3 regions of the Bradyrhizobium sp. Pa8 genome follow, and region 1 is predicted to be linked to each of the others. Evidence: predicted binding sites of a transcription regulator. Region 1 holds the regulator's gene; each other region holds the start of a gene.
What was found. Region 1 encodes PhoB, which activates phosphate uptake and scavenging genes when phosphate is short. Its sites were predicted from a motif close to TGTCATNNANCTGTCAT; they were not measured.
Positions count from the first base shown of each region.

Region 2: the regulator PhoB is predicted to act here: its motif matches at 2,521-2,537, upstream of phnC (phosphonate ABC transporter ATP-binding protein).
Region 3: the regulator PhoB is predicted to act here: its motif matches at 2,771-2,787, upstream of ACKWRH_RS24015 (glycerophosphodiester phosphodiesterase family protein).

Region 1 is NZ_CP176767.1:9,242,268-9,247,347, forward strand. Features, by position in the region: gene ACKWRH_RS43910 (aspartate aminotransferase family protein) at 1-896, opposite strand, end outside; gene ACKWRH_RS43915 (GcrA family cell cycle regulator) at 1,353-1,865, shown strand; gene phoB (phosphate regulon transcriptional regulator PhoB) at 2,103-2,810, opposite strand; gene phoU (phosphate signaling complex protein PhoU) at 2,825-3,541, opposite strand; gene pstB (phosphate ABC transporter ATP-binding protein PstB) at 3,553-4,374, opposite strand; gene pstA (phosphate ABC transporter permease PstA) at 4,371-5,080, opposite strand, start outside.
Region 2 is NZ_CP176767.1:9,073,144-9,078,223, forward strand. Features, by position in the region: gene phnE (phosphonate ABC transporter, permease protein PhnE) at 1-542, opposite strand, end outside; gene phnD (phosphonate ABC transporter substrate-binding protein) at 617-1,552, opposite strand; gene phnC (phosphonate ABC transporter ATP-binding protein) at 1,612-2,421, opposite strand; gene ACKWRH_RS43140 (transferase hexapeptide repeat family protein) at 2,596-3,267, shown strand; gene ACKWRH_RS43145 (alpha-D-ribose 1-methylphosphonate 5-triphosphate diphosphatase) at 3,264-4,457, shown strand; gene ACKWRH_RS43150 (DUF1045 domain-containing protein) at 4,476-5,080, shown strand, end outside.
Region 3 is NZ_CP176767.1:5,171,927-5,177,006, reverse strand. Features, by position in the region: gene ACKWRH_RS24025 (GAF domain-containing protein) at 1-905, shown strand, start outside; gene adh (aldehyde dehydrogenase) at 1,181-2,698, shown strand; gene ACKWRH_RS24015 (glycerophosphodiester phosphodiesterase family protein) at 2,877-4,256, shown strand; gene pdhA (pyruvate dehydrogenase (acetyl-transferring) E1 component subunit alpha) at 4,511-5,080, shown strand, end outside.

The DNA.
Region 1 (5,080 bases):
AAGCCGGGCTTGAGCATGACGTCGAGCACGGCGTTGGCAGCCGAGATCGCGAGCGGATTGCCGCCGAAGGTCGAGCCGTGCGAGCCGGGCCCCATGCCGGCAGCCGCGTCCGCGGTCGCCAGCACCGCGCCGATCGGGAAACCGCCACCGAGCGCTTTGGCCAGCGACATCACGTCAGGCGTGACGCCGGTGCGGCGATGCGCGAACAGATCGCCGGTGCGGCCCATGCCGGTCTGCACCTCGTCGAACGCGAGCAGCAGGCCCTTCTCGTCGCAGAGCTGGCGCAACGCCCTCAGGAAGGCGGGCGTTGCTGAACGCACGCCGCCCTCGCCCTGGATCGGCTCGATCAGGATGCCGGCGGTCTGCGGACCGATCGCCTTCTTGACGGCTTCGATGTCGCCATGCGGGACCTGGTCGAAACCGTCCATCGGCGGGCCGAACCCCTCGAGATATTTTGCCGATCCGGTCGCGGCGAGCGTTGCCAGCGTGCGGCCGTGGAAGGCGCCTTCGAAGGTGATGATGCGGTAACGTTCCGGATGACCCTTCGAGAAGTGATGATGGCGGACCAGCTTGATCACACCTTCCAGCGCTTCAGCGCCGGAATTGCAGAAGAACACGAAGTCCGCGAAGCTTTCGTTGCACAGACGCGCGGCAAGCTTCTCGCCGTCCGGGCTCTGGAACAGGTTCGACATGTGCCAGAGTTTGGTGGCCTGCTCCTGCAACGCCTTGACCAACGCAGGATGAGCATGGCCGAGCGCATTCACCGCCACGCCCGAGGTGAAATCGAGATAGCGATCGCCGTTGGTCGCAATCAGCCAGCAGCCTTCGCCGCGCTCGAAACCGAGGTCGGACCTGGCGAAAACGGGGAGCAAATGCGGCGCTGCGCTGTTAGTCATGACGATCACTTGAATGTTGCGGACGGCGTGAGCGTGCATTGCGCAACGCACCATTGACCGGCCCGGAAAACGAAACGTGCCGCCTTTTAAGGGCGGCACGCCCGACTATCTTATGCCTGGTGAAACCGGTGTCAATGCCGCCCGGAAAGCCTCGCGAAACGCAGAATCCGTAGTCTTGCGGTGGCGATTTTGCGTGTTTCCGCCACGGAACATGTGGAAGCGAGTCGGCGGACTCTTGCGCGTGAGTCACGCCATATTGTAGCGTTTGGCTTGTCAGATACGACATCTCGTGCAGCAGTTCTGATCCTCTAAGTCCTCATGTACCGGCGTAAGCGTTCGGGCGCATCTGGTGCGCCCGGCGAGCCTTAAGGGATTCTGGCGGCACGGGTTTTTCGAAGCTTAGGCATTCGCCGTGCGGCCGCCAGGATGGCAGGCGCCGGCGAAGGAAAGGGTGCAATGACCGTTTTGACCTGGTCGGATGATCGCGTCGAGCAGCTGAAAAAGCTCTGGGAGGCCGGACTTTCGGCCAGCCAGATCGCCGCTGAACTCGGCAATGTGACCCGCAATGCCGTGATCGGCAAAGTGCACCGGCTCGGCCTGTCGGGCCGCGCCAAGAGCCCTTCATCGGCAGCGCCCCGGCCGCGCAAGGCGCGCCCCGCCCAGCACATGATGCGGGTGACCCGGCCGATCGCACGCGGCAACACCGCGCTGGCGCAGGCCTTCGAAGTCGAGGTCGAGGCCGAACCGGTCACCTACGACAACGTCGTGCCGATGAGCCAGCGGCTGTCGCTGCTGGAGCTGAACGAGGCCACCTGCCACTGGCCGGTCGGCGATCCCTCGAGCCCGGATTTCTTCTTCTGCGGCGGCAAGGCGCTCTCAGGCCTGCCCTACTGCGCCCAGCACTCGCGCGTGGCGTATCAGCCCGCGGCCGATCGCCGGCGCGCGCCGGCGAAGCCGGGTCCGCGCTGAGTTATCGGAATTCACTGATTGCCAAGACGGCGCCGTCACGCGATGACGGCTCCAATGACTCGGTGTCATCCCCGCGAACGCGGGGATCCATAACCACAGGGCGCAGTTGTTGCGCGAGATGGTCACTTCGAGTCTTCGCCAAACCACGTCCTGTGGTTATGGGTCCCGGGCTCGCGCTGCGCGCGCCCCGGGACGACGGCTGAGCCGCAGCTCGCTAAAACCAACACCCGCTAAAGCTTACGCCTGCTCCGCCTTCGCAAAGCGATCGTCCAGTGCGTAGCCCGCGCCGCGGACGGTGCGGATCGGGTCCTGCTCGCGGCCGAGATTGAGCAGCTTGCGCAGGCGGCCGATATGGACGTCGACGGTGCGCTCGTCGATGTAGATGTCACGACCCCAGACGCTGTCGAGCAGCTGCTCGCGCGAGAATACGCGGCCGGGATGCTCCAGGAAGAACTCCAGCAGGCGATATTCGGTCGGACCGAGATCGATCGGCCGGCCCGAGCGCGCCACGCGGCGCTTGTCGCGGTCGAGCTCGATGTCGCCATAGGCGAGCACGGTGGCGAGCCGCTCCGGGCTGGCGCGCCTGAGCAGGCCCTTCACGCGTGCCAGCAGCTCCGGCACCGAGAACGGCTTGACGATGTAGTCGTCGGCGCCGGTCGCAAGACCCCGCACCCGCTCGCTCTCCTCGCCGCGCGCGGTGAGCATGATAATCGGGAGCTGCTTGGTCTCGGGCCGGGTGCGCAGCCGCCGGCACAGCTCGATGCCGGAAAGGCCCGGCAGCATCCAGTCGAGCACGATCAAATCAGGGATGTGCTCCTTGAGGCGGGTGTCGGCATCGTCGCCGCGCATCACCGTCTCGACGTCATAGCCGTCGCCTTCGAGGTTGTAGCGGAGAAGCTCGGTGAGAGCTTCCTCGTCCTCAACCACCATAATGCGTGCGCCCATGGTGTCGTCGCTCCTTAAGTGTTCGGGACCGTCGTGGCGAAGGTCGTCATGTCGCCCTTCGGCCGCTTGTCGGTGATCGCGTGGCCCTCGATCATGTAGAACACGGTCTCGGCAATGTTGGTGGCGTGGTCACCGATGCGCTCGATGTTCTTGGCGCAGAACATCAGGTGGATGCAGAACGAGATGTTGCGTGGATCCTCCATCATGTAGGTGAGAAGCTCGCGGAACAGCGAGGTGCAGATGGCATCGACTTCCTCGTCGCCCTTCCACACCGCCATCGCCGCCGGCAGATCGTGCGCGGCATAGGCGTCCAGCACCGACTTGACCTGCTGCTGCACGAGGTCGGTCATGTGCTCCAGGCCGCGGAACAGCTTGAGCGGATGGAAATCGGTCTCCAGCGCCGCGACGCGTTTGCCCATATTCTTGGCGAGGTCGCCGATCCGCTCGAGATCGGTCGCGACGCGCATGGCGCCGACGATCTCGCGCAGATCGACCGCCATCGGCTGGCGGCGCGCGATGGTGAGCACGGCGCGCTCCTCGATCTTCTTCTGAAGCGCATCGAGCTCGGCGTCGATGGTCACGACGCGCTGGCCGAGCGCGACGTCGCGGCGGATCAGCGCGTCGACGGAGTCGACGATCATGCGCTCGGCGATGCCGCCCATCTCGGCGACCAGGCGCGTGAGCTCCTGGAGGTCGGTGTCGAAGGCCTTTGCGGTATGTTCAGAACCCATGTTCCGTCTCCTCAGCCGAACCGGCCGGTGATGTAATCCTGCGTGCGCCGGTCGGTCGGCGACGTGAAGATCTTGCTGGTGTCGTCGAACTCGATCAGCTCGCCGAGATACATGAAGGCGGTCTTGTCGGAGACGCGCGCCGCCTGCTGCATGTTGTGGGTGACGATCGCGATCGTGTAGTTCTCGGACAGCTCCTGGATCAGCTCCTCGACCTTGGCGGTCGAGATCGGGTCGAGCGCCGAGCAGGGCTCGTCGAACAAGATCACCTCGGGCCGCACCGCGACCGTGCGGGCGATGCAGAGGCGTTGCTGCTGGCCGCCGGAGAGCGACAGGCCGGAGGCGTTGAGCTTGTCCTTGACCTCGTTCCACAGCGCGCCGCCGCGCAGCGCCTTCTCGACGCGGTCGTCCATCTCGGACTTCGAGATCTTCTCGTAGAGACGGATGCCGAAGGCAATGTTCTCGTAGATCGTCATCGGGAACGGCGTCGGCTTCTGGAACACCATGCCGACGCGGGCGCGCAGCAGATTGAGGTCCAGCTTGGGGTCGAGGATGTTGGTCTGGTCGAGCATGAGCTGACCCGTGACGCGCTGGCCCGGATAGAGGTCGTACATCCGGTTGAAGATGCGCAGCAGGGTGGACTTGCCGCAGCCCGACGGGCCGATGAACGCCGTGACGCGGTTGGTGCCGAGCGCCAGATTGATGTTCTTCAGCGCGTGGTGCTCGCCATAGTAGAAGTTGAGGTTGCGAACCGTCACCTTGGCGGGCGCCTCGGGCAGCGGCTGCGAGCCGTGCTGAACGGCGGGCGTACTGACGGAAACAGACATTTCGCTCATTTTGCAGTCCTCTCGGCGCTAAGAATGCGCGCGCCAATGTTCAGGGCAAGCACGGTCAAAGTGATCAGCAAGGCGCCGCTCCAAGCGAGCTGCTTCCAGTAGGCGTAGGGGCTCTGCACGAAGTTGTTGATGGTAACCGGCAGGTTCGCCATCGTCTTGTTCAGGCCGAGGCTGAAGAACTGGTTCGACAGCGCGGTGAAAAGCAGCGGCGCGGTCTCGCCGGCGACGCGGGCGGTGGCCAGCATCACGCCGGTGATGAGGCCGGAGCGCGCGGCGCGATAAGCGATGCGCTTGATCACCAGCGAGCGCGGCAGGCCGAGCGCGGACGCCGCCTCGCGCAGCGCGTTCGGCACCAGCAGCAGCATGTCCTCGGTCGTACGCAGCACCACCGGAATGACGATGACGGCGAGCGCAAGACTGCCGGCGATCGCCGAGAAACCGCGCATCGGCACCACTACCGCGCCGTAGATGAACAGGCCGATGATGATCGAGGGCGCCGAAAGCAGGATGTCGTTGATGAAACGGATCACCGAGGTCAGCTTGTCGTTGCGGCCGTACTCGGCGAGATAGGTGCCGGCGAACAAGCCGAGCGGCGCGCCGATGCCGACACCGAGCACCGTCATGATCAGCGAGCCGACGATCGCGTTGCGCAGGCCGCCTTCAGTCGAACCCGGAGGCGGAGTGTCCGCGACGAAGATCTCCAGGT
Region 2 (5,080 bases), 170 kb from region 1:
AGTTTGCCGAGCGCGCCGGTGGAGTGGATCGCGATCGCGAGCACGCCGGCCATCGGCCCGAGGCCGAACGCGATCACGAAGATCAGTGCGAAGACGATGCCCGGCACGGTGCGGGCGAATTCGAGCAGGCGACGCACCACAAAGCGCAGCCAGGGCGACGGCGAGGTGTTCTCGGCCGCGAAGAAATTCAAGGCGAAGGCGAAGGTCGCGCCGATCAGCGTGCCGACATAGGAGATCAGCAGCGTCTCGCCCAGCATCTTCAGCCATTTGCGCCAGCCCCACAGCCACTCGCCGGCGTCGGTCCAGACCCGCTGGCCGCTGTCGAGCGTGAGGATGCGGTCGAAATAACTGATGAAATTGCCGAAATGGGCGAAGAAGGTGCGCAGGTTCACTTCCGCGCCGATCGCGGCAAGAAACAGCGCAGCGGCAAAGGTCACCAGCCCCAACAGGAGTCGAAGACGCTTGCGCGCGACCGCCTGGCGATAGGCCGCGTTGAGCACGGCGAGCTGCTGCTCGGGGAGGATCGAAACCGCGACGGTCATCGGATGAGGAGTGGCCGATCAAAAGAGAAAGAGCCGGGTCCATCGACCCGGCTCCAGTGCTATCGTCCCGAAACTCAGGACGCCTTCTTCTTACGCAGTGCGTCGACGAACTTGATCAGCTCGATCGTGCCGTCCCAGTCCTTGGTGGTGGCGTGATTAAAGCCCTTTTTCTGGCCGTCCTGGAGGCGATCGAACGCCGCCTTGTCCTTTGCCGGCGCGTCGAAGAAGGCCTTGGCGATGGCCGCCTTGGCGTCGTCCGGCAGATCGGAGTTATAGGCGTAGGGACCGTTGATGATCGGTGCCGACTTGTGGATGATGCGGAAATCGTCCTTCTTCATCGCCGAGCCGTCGGCATTCTTCAGCATGCCCTTGGTCAGCATCTGCGCCAGCGTCGAATCGTCGTCGGTGGTCCACTGGTTGGCCGCGACGTCGACCGTGCCCTGCGACAGCGCCAGCATCGCGTTCTCGTGGCTGCCGGTGAAGACGACCTTGCTGAAATAGGTGTCGGCATCCGGGATGCCCATCTTGTCGAGCTCGAAGCGCGGCACGTTGTTGCCCGACGTCGAGTTCGGATCGACGAGGCCGAGGTTCTTGCCCTTGAGGTCGTCGATCTTCTTGTAGGCGCTGCTCGCCTTGACGAAGAACACCGAATAATAGCCGGTCGAGCCGTCGGCGTTGATGTCGTTGGCGAATGCGTCGGTCTTGACGCCGGTCAGGCGGGCGCGGGCGAACGACGCCGAGCCGTAGCTGGCGATATGGATGTTGCCGGCGCGCTGACCCTCGATGACGGCGGCGTAATCGTTGGCGATGCGCAGCGTGACCTTTACGCCCAATTCCTTGGAGAGATAGCTCATGAACGGCGCCCAGCGCTCGGTCACGCCTGAGGCGTTCTCGGCCGGGACGACCGCGAAGGTCAGCTCGGGATATTTGGCTTTCCAGTCGTCGGCGGAGGCTGAAGTCGTGAACGCGAGCGCGGCGGCGCCGGCAAGAACCAGTCTGCGAGTGATCATGATACCCTCTTCATCGGTTGGGGTCGGTTGACGCAAAATTTGGCAACTACAGGCGCAGCTCAGGCGGCCGCGGCCGTTCCGAGCGCCGGCACACCCTCAGGCACCGGCACGGGCATTCCGCCCATGACGTCGGAGGCTTCGAGATCGTAGAGCTCGCGCGCGACGTGGTCGGTCAATTCGGCCGGCGCGCCGTCAAACACCACGCGCCCCTGCGCCATGCCGATCAGGCGGTCGCAATAGCTGCGCGCCAGATCGAGCGAATGCAGGTTGCAGAGCACGGTGATGCCGAAATGCTTGTTGATGCGCAGCAGCGCATCCATCACGATCTTGGTGTTGCGCGGGTCGAGCGAGGCGATCGGCTCGTCGGCGAGGATGATGTCGGGCTGCTGCACCAGTGCGCGGGCGATCGCAACACGCTGCTGCTGGCCGCCGGAGAGCTGGTCGGCGCGCTGGGCGGCGAGCGAGGCGATATCGAACTGTTCGAGCGCCGACATCGCCAGCGCCTTGTCGTGCTCGGGCCAGGTCTGCGTCAGCGAGCGCCAGGCCGGCATCGTGGCAAGACGCCCCATCAGCACGTTGGTGAGCACATCGAGCCGGCCGACCAGGTTGAACTGCTGGAAAATCATCGCCGAGCGCGCCCGCCACTGCCGCAGCTCCTTGCCGCGCAGCGCGGTGACGTCGAGGCCGTCGAACAGGATGCGGCCCTGCGTCGGCGTCGCCAGGCGATTGATCATGCGCAGCATGGTCGACTTGCCGGCGCCGGACCGTCCGATCACGCCGACGAAGCCGCCGGGGGAGATTTGAAACGAAGCGTCGTCCACCGCGGCTTTTGCGCCAAAGCGGCACGTCAGACCTTCAACCACCAGCATAGAGGGCTCCAGAGTAGCTGGCTGCCACCGCTAACGCTGGCACTTGACACTTGTGTGACACCGGCGTTGCGGTGCGGCGATCCTACACACCTCTTCCCTTGTCATCGCATCGTCATGACATTGTCATCAGGCCGCTCGAAGAGGTACGCCCGCCCTCGACCTATCGGATGTAGCATGGCCGGCAAAACGCTCTCGGTTCAACCGACCATCGACCCTTCGGCGAAGCTGCATGAGACCAGGCTCGGCACCTATACCGAAGTCGGCGCGCGGACCGTCCTGCATGAAGTCACGATGGGCGATTACTCCTATGTCGTGAACGACGCCCAGATCACCTACACCACCATTGGAAAATTCTGCTCGATCGCGGCGATGACGCGCATCAATCCCGGCAATCATCCGATGCATCGCGCGACGCAGGCGCATTTCACCTATCGTTCCAGCGCCTACTTCGAGGGCGAGAGCGACGACACCGAGTTCTTCGACTGGCGGCGCCAGCATCACGTCCATATCGGCCACGATGTCTGGATCGGCCATGGCGCGATCGTGCTGCCGGGCCGCAACATCGGCACCGGCGCGGTGATCGCGGCCGGCGCCATCGTCACCAAGGACGTGCCGGCCTACACCATCGTCGCCGGCAATCCGGCACGCATCGTGCGGCGGCGGTTCTCGGAAGACGTCGCCGGACGGTTGGCGCGGCTCGCCTGGTGGGACTGGGATCACGACAAGTTGCGTGAAGCACTGCCCGATTTCCGCAAGCTCGGGATTGAAGATTTCCTCTCGACATATGAAGCACGGACAAGCTCCCTCACCCGTTCTCCTGCCAGCAAACGAAGCGCGGTCGCGTGACAGACATCTTCCTTGAGGGCGGCCGGGCCCTGATCGGCTCCGAGCTCGTCGAAACTTCCATTCTCGTGTCCGGCGCGGACATTGCGCAGGTCGATGCCTCTCGCGGCCGTGCGCGGCTGGCGATCGATGCGCGCAACCTGCTGGTGCTGCCCGGCATCGTCGATCTGCATGGCGATGCCTTCGAGCGCCAGATGATGCCGCGCGCCGGCGTCGACTTTCCGATCGACGTCGCGCTCGCCGACAGTGACCGCCAGGCGATCAGCAACGGCATCACCACCGTGTTTCACGCCACGACCTGCTCGTGGGAGCCTGGCCTGCGCAGCGCCGGCAATGCGCGCGCCCTGATGGAGGCGATCGAGCGGCAGCGCCCGCAATTCGCCGCCGACACCCGTTTCCACCTGCGGCACGAGACCTACAATCTCGATGCCGAGACCGAGATCGGCCAGTGGCTCACCGAGGGCCGCGTCGACCTGTTCGCCTTCAACGACCACATGGACGGCACCGTTGCCGACATGGCCAAGCCGCGCAAGCGCAACCGCATGGTCGAGCGCACCAGCCTCTCGGGCGAGGAATTCGACCGGCTGGTCGAGCGTGTGCTTTCGCGCGCCAGTGAAGTGCCGGCTTCCGTGTCGCGGCTCGCCGCAACTGCTCGCGCGGCCGAGGTGCGGATGCTCTCGCATGACGATGCGACGCCGGCGATGCGGCAGGGGTTTCGCGAGCTGGGCGCTGACATCGCGGAGTTTCCGATCAACGAGGAGACCGCGCGGGCGGCTGCAAACCAGGGCGATGCCATCGTCTACGGTGCGCCGAACGTCGTGCGCGGTGGCAGCCATACCGGCTGGACCCGGGCATCCGACATGATCGCGAAGGGCCTCTGCTCGGTGCTGGCGTCGGACTATTACTATCCCGCGCAGCTGCTCGCCGCGTTCCGCCTCGCCGCCGACGGCGTGCTGCCGCTGACCGAGGCCTGGAGCCTGGTGTCCGCAGGACCGGCCCGCGCGACCGGCCTTGCCGATCGCGGCGTGCTCGCGGAAGGACGCCGCGCCGACATGCTGCTGGTCGACGACAGCGTGCCGCTGCGGCCGCGGCTGATCGCGGTGGTATCAGGCGGAAAGCTCGTACATCTCACCGATGCGACGCGACTGCTCGCTGCGGCGGCGACGCCGCGCGAGGCTGTTGTTGCAGCCTGAACCGGTTATGCTCAGGCAATGACAGATTTTCCCCGCTACGCGATCTACTTTGCCGCCGGCGCCGACAGCGCCCTCACCCGCTTCGGCGCCGAGCTGCTCGGCTACGATGTCTACACGGGCGACGAGGTGCCGTTCCCTGCCGACGCATCGCGTGTTGCGCCGGACTGGCGCGACGTCACGGCCGATCCCCGCAAATACGGTTTCCACGGCACGCTGAAGGCGCCGACAGCGCTGGCGCCCGGCAGGACTGAAGCCGAGCTCGTCGCAGCCTGCGCGGCTTTTGCCGGCAAGGCGCGGCCGATGCCGTCAATCCGCCCGGTCGTCGACTCCATCAGCGGCTTCATTGCGGTGATTCCGACCGAGCCGGTAGGCGCGCTCCAGCAACTTGCCGCCGATTGCGTCCGCGAATTCGACGACTTCCGCGCGCCCATCACGGCGGAAGACCGCGCGCGGCGCAAGCCCGACAAGCTCAGCGAGCGGCAGCGCGACTATCTCGACCGCTGGGGTTACCCGTACGTGATGGAAGAATTCCGCTTCCACATGACGCTGACGGGACGGCTGGATGCGGAGCGGCGCGGGCCGATCCTGGAGATGCTGCGCGCGAGGTTTGCGACGCTCGGTCT
Region 3 (5,080 bases), 4.1 Mb from region 1:
CAGGCCAGGCCGCGCGCTCCGCGCTGGTGGCCTCATGGCGCCGTTCGTCCCGATTGCATCATCTCGATCCCGCCGGCCGCAGCGCGCCGATGCGGCTGAGTGATGTCGAGTTGCGGCAGGCGCGCGAGCGCGTCGCGCCACTGCTCGCCGCCGCGCAAGGCGCGATGGACCGGCTCTATCAGGCGGTCGGCGCGAGCGGCTGCTGCGTGCTGCTCGCCGACGGTGCGGGCGTGCCGGTCGACCGCCGCGGCACGGCGGTGGACGATGCGACGTTCCAATCCTGGGGCCTGTGGACCGGCGCGCTCTGGAGCGAGGAGCATGAAGGCACCAACGGCATCGGCACCTGCGTCGTCGAGCAGCGCCCGCTGACGATCGACCGCGACCAGCATTTCTTCACCCGCAACACGCTGCTGAGTTGCACCGCCGTTCCGATCTACGACCACGAGGCGGCGTTTGCGGGCGTGCTCGATGTCTCCTCCTGTCGCGCCGACCGGACCGATGCGTTTTCGAATCTGATCGCGCTCGCGGCAGGTGAGGCGGCGAGGCGCATCGAAGCTGATCTGTTTCGCCGCGCCTTCGCCCATGCCCGTATCGTGCTGACGCAGGGCGCGGACGGTCAGTCCATCGGCCTCGTCGCGGTCGATGCCGACGATCTCGTGATCGGCGCGACCCGCTCCGCGCGGGCGCGGCTCGGGATCGCACCGGGCCGTCCCTTGCAGCCGGTGCCCGCGGCTGACCTCCTCGGCGGCGATACCGCCCATGACCATCTTGCGGGCGGCCAGCGCGCGGTGTTGCAGCGAGCGCTGCTACGCGCAGGCGGCAATGTTTCTGCCGCCGCCAAAGCGCTCGGCGTCAGTCGCGCCACGCTGCACAGGAAGCTCAAGCGGTTCGAGCTGAAGCACTGAGCTCCAGCGTCATTGCGAGGAGCGAAGCGACGAAGCAATCCAGACTGCCTCTGCGGAGACAGTCTGGATTGCTTCGCTTCGCTCGCAATGACGGTGTGGAGGCTGCGAGCGTTCCACCCAGCTGCTTGCCTCGCCCACGACTGTCGCAGAACTGCGACAGGTCGGGCCGGCCATCGCTCACGCCCGGGCTGACAGGAAAACGCTCCCGCGACATCGTCGGCGCAAGTCGTGAACACGCGACGAATTGCGCAAACAGCAAACATCGGGAGTGATCAATGAACAAGGTGGAATTCCTCGGCGTCACCCAGGTTCCCTTCGCCGAACGCTATGACAATTTCATCGGCGGCAAATTCGTCGCGCCAATCTCCGGCAGGTACTTTGACAACGCCTCGCCGGTGAACGGCCAGATCGTCTGCAAGATCGCGCGTTCCGATGCGCAGGACGTCGAGGCCGCCCTCGATGCGGCGCACGCCGCCAAGGCCGCCTGGGGACGCACCAGCGTCGCCGAGCGCGCCGCGATCCTGAACCGGATCGCCGACCGGATGGAAGAGAATCTGGAGCGCCTTGCGGTTGCCGAGACCTGGGACAACGGTAAGCCGATCCGCGAGACCCGCGCCGCCGACCTGCCACTCGCGATCGATCATTTCCGCTATTTCGCCGGCGTGGTGCGCGCGCAGGAAGGCTCGATCGGCGAGATCGACCACGACACCATCGCCTATCATTTCCACGAACCGCTCGGCGTGGTCGGCCAGATCATCCCCTGGAACTTCCCGCTGCTGATGGCGTGCTGGAAGCTCGCGCCGGCGCTCGCCGCCGGAAATTGCGTCGTGCTCAAGCCCGCCGAGCAGACGCCGGCCTCGATCATGGTCTGGGCCGAGATCATCGGCGATCTCCTGCCGCCCGGCGTCCTCAACATCGTCAATGGCTTTGGCCTCGAAGCCGGCAAGCCGCTCGCGTCCAGCCCGCGGATCGCGAAAATCGCCTTCACCGGCGAGACCACGACGGGCCGGCTGATCATGCAATATGCCAGCCAGAACCTGATCCCGGTCACGCTCGAGCTCGGCGGCAAGTCGCCGAACATCTTCTTCAAGGATGTCACCGCCGAGGACGACGACTTCTTCGACAAGGCGATCGAGGGTTTTGTGATGTTCGCGCTGAACCAGGGCGAGGTCTGCACCTGTCCGAGCCGGGCGCTGGTCCACGCCGATATCTATGACCGCTTCATGGAGCGGGCGCTGAAGCGCGTCGCCGCGATCAAGCAGGGCGACCCGCGCGCGGCCGACACCATGATCGGCGCGCAGGCATCCAGCGAGCAGCTCGCCAAGATCCTCTCTTATATCGACATCGGCAAGCAGGAGGGCGCCAAGGTGCTGGCCGGCGGCGGTCGTGCCGAGCTCGACGGCGACCTCTCCGGCGGCTTCTACGTCCAGCCGACGGTGTTCGAGGGCCACAACAAGATGCGAATCTTCCAGGAGGAGATCTTTGGTCCCGTCGTCTCGGTCACGACCTTCAAGACCGATGACGAAGCGCTCGCGATCGCCAACGACACGCTCTACGGCTTAGGGGCCGGCGTCTGGAGCCGCGATGCCAACCGCTGCTACCGCTTCGGCCGGGCCATCCAGGCCGGCCGGGTCTGGACCAACTGCTACCATGCGTATCCTGCGCATGCCGCGTTCGGCGGCTACAAGCAGTCGGGCGTCGGTCGCGAGACCCACAAGATGATGCTCGACCACTACCAGCAGACCAAAAATCTCCTGGTCAGCTACAGCCCGAAGAAGCTCGGCTTCTTCTGATCGGCAAGATCTGATTGGGCAAGATCTGATCGGGCAGGAGAGGGCGGCGCAACCTTGCGCTGCCCTCTCCGTCGTCATCCGTCTGTCAGAGTCTTGAGACAAGACGACAGCGCCGACCATATTCGGTTCGGCGCCCGCGGCACTCGAAGCGATGCCGGGCAAAGACGGAGGCTTGGTGATGCGGAACAGTCGTTCAGGACAAACAATAGGTGTCGCAGCGATGCTGTTCGGCGCGGCGGTGCTGCCGCTGTCGATGGCCTTTGCACAGTCCGGCCCGGCGCCAGCCGGCGCCAAGCCCTTCCTGACCGTCGATGGAAAGGCGCCACTGGTCCTTGGCCATCGCGGCCTGCCGGGCCTGGTACCTGAAGAGACCGAGGCGTCGTACGACCTCGCCGCGGCGCTCGGGACCGATGCGCTCGAAGAGGATTTGCACTTGACCAAGGATTGCGTTCTGGTCGTGCGTCATAACCCCTGGCTGAGCGACAACACCAACATTGCCGAGGTGGCGAAGACCAATGCGGCCGTCGCTGCCCGCAAGCGGACCGTGCCCGGTGTGCGCGTCAAGGCCCCGTCGGCTACCGGCGTCCCTGCCGACTACCTGACGGATCTCAGCGACCCGGCTGATCCCAAATCGGTGCTGAAGTCGCTGATCGTGGACGGCGAGGATCATACCAACGATTGGTCGATCAGCGATTTCACCATGACCGAACTGAAGCAATGGATCGGCGGCACCACCTACGACGCGGCCAACGAGCGGCCGAAAGTCTTCAATGGCAAGCTCCCGATCATCAGCTTCCAGGACGTCATCGACATCACCAAGGTCAAGAGCAAGGAGACCGGGCGGATCATCCTCGTCTATCCCGAAACCAAGAACCCGACCTGGAACAATGCCCAGGCGATCGCCAATGGCTGCGGCGCGGCCGGCAGCCGTCCGCTCGAAGATGCCCTGATCAAGATCATTGGCGATAACGGCCTCAATACCAAGGACGCTCCCATCCTGGTCCAGAGCTTCGAACCCGGCAGCCTGAAATATATGCGAGGCCACGGCCTCCAGACGCGGCAGGTTCAACTCGTCGACGGCAACGGAATCGACTTCAAAACCGGCAAGGTTCTCCTCAACAACATCACGAATTCGCGCCCGTTCGACTGGACGGTTGCGGGCGATGCGCGCCTGTACGATGCGATGCTGACGCCCGAGGGGCTTGCCGAGATCAAGACCTACGCCGACGGCATCGGTCCGTGGAAGGCCTATATCATTCCGCTCAAGATCGCGCCGTGGAAGGACAGCAACGCCGATGGCACGCCCTACAAGGGATCGACGCCGGAGGCTTCGACGCAGGACGCGACCAGCCTTGTCGCGGACGCGCACAAGCTCGGTCTTTTCGTGCATGTCTTCACGTTTCGGAACGAGAAGAAATATCTTGCCGCCGACTATCGCAGCGACCCGAGCCTTGAATATCTCAAATTCTACCGGCTCGGCGTCGATGGGGTCTTCAGCGACTTCACGCATACCGGCGTTGCCGCCCGCGCGGCGTATTTGCGCGAGTTGGGCTGGTAAGGCAGGCACGGCGAATCGGACGCGCGTGGGATTTCGGATACAAAACAGCGCGTCCGATTTCTCTGCGTTGGCTGCTCACGTTCCCTTCGCTGACCGGTGAGCTAAAGTTGCCCGATCGGCGCCAAAGGTTTTGCAAAGTTTCGGCCACGTTGCAGTGCGGCATAATGAAAGTCGTGCCATGCCGCCGCGGTCCTTTCCAAGGGCGTTTGACTTGGGTTAGAGAGGGCTGAAGTTTTCTCTGACCCGGAATTCCCATGGCCGCACCCAAGAAAGCCGCCGCAAGCACTCCACAGGACAAGACCGACGGCGGTTCGCCCCCGGAATTCACCAGAGAGCAGGAGCTCAAAGCGCTCCGCGACATGCTCCTGATCCGGCGGTTCGAGGAAAAGGCCGGCCAGCTCTACGGCATGGGCGCGATCGGCGGCTTCTGCCACCTTTATATCGGCCAGGAGGCCGTGGTGGTCGGCATGCAGATGGCCCTGAAGCAGGGCGATCAGGTCATCACCGGCTATCGCGATCACGGTCATATGCTCGCCACCGGCATGGAGGCCAACGGCGTCATGGCCGAGCTCACCGGCCGGCGCGGCGGCTATTCCAAGGGCAAGGGCGGCTCCATGCACATGTTCAGCAAGGAGAAGCACTTCTACGGCGGCCACGGCATCGTCGGCGCCCAGGTCTCGCTCGGCACGGGTCTGGCCTTCGCCAACCATTATCGTGGTAACGACAATGTCAGCGTCACCTATTTCGGCGACGGCGCGGCCAACCAGGGCCAGGTCTATGAGAGCTTCAACATGGCGGAGCTCTGGAAGCTGCCGGTGATCTAC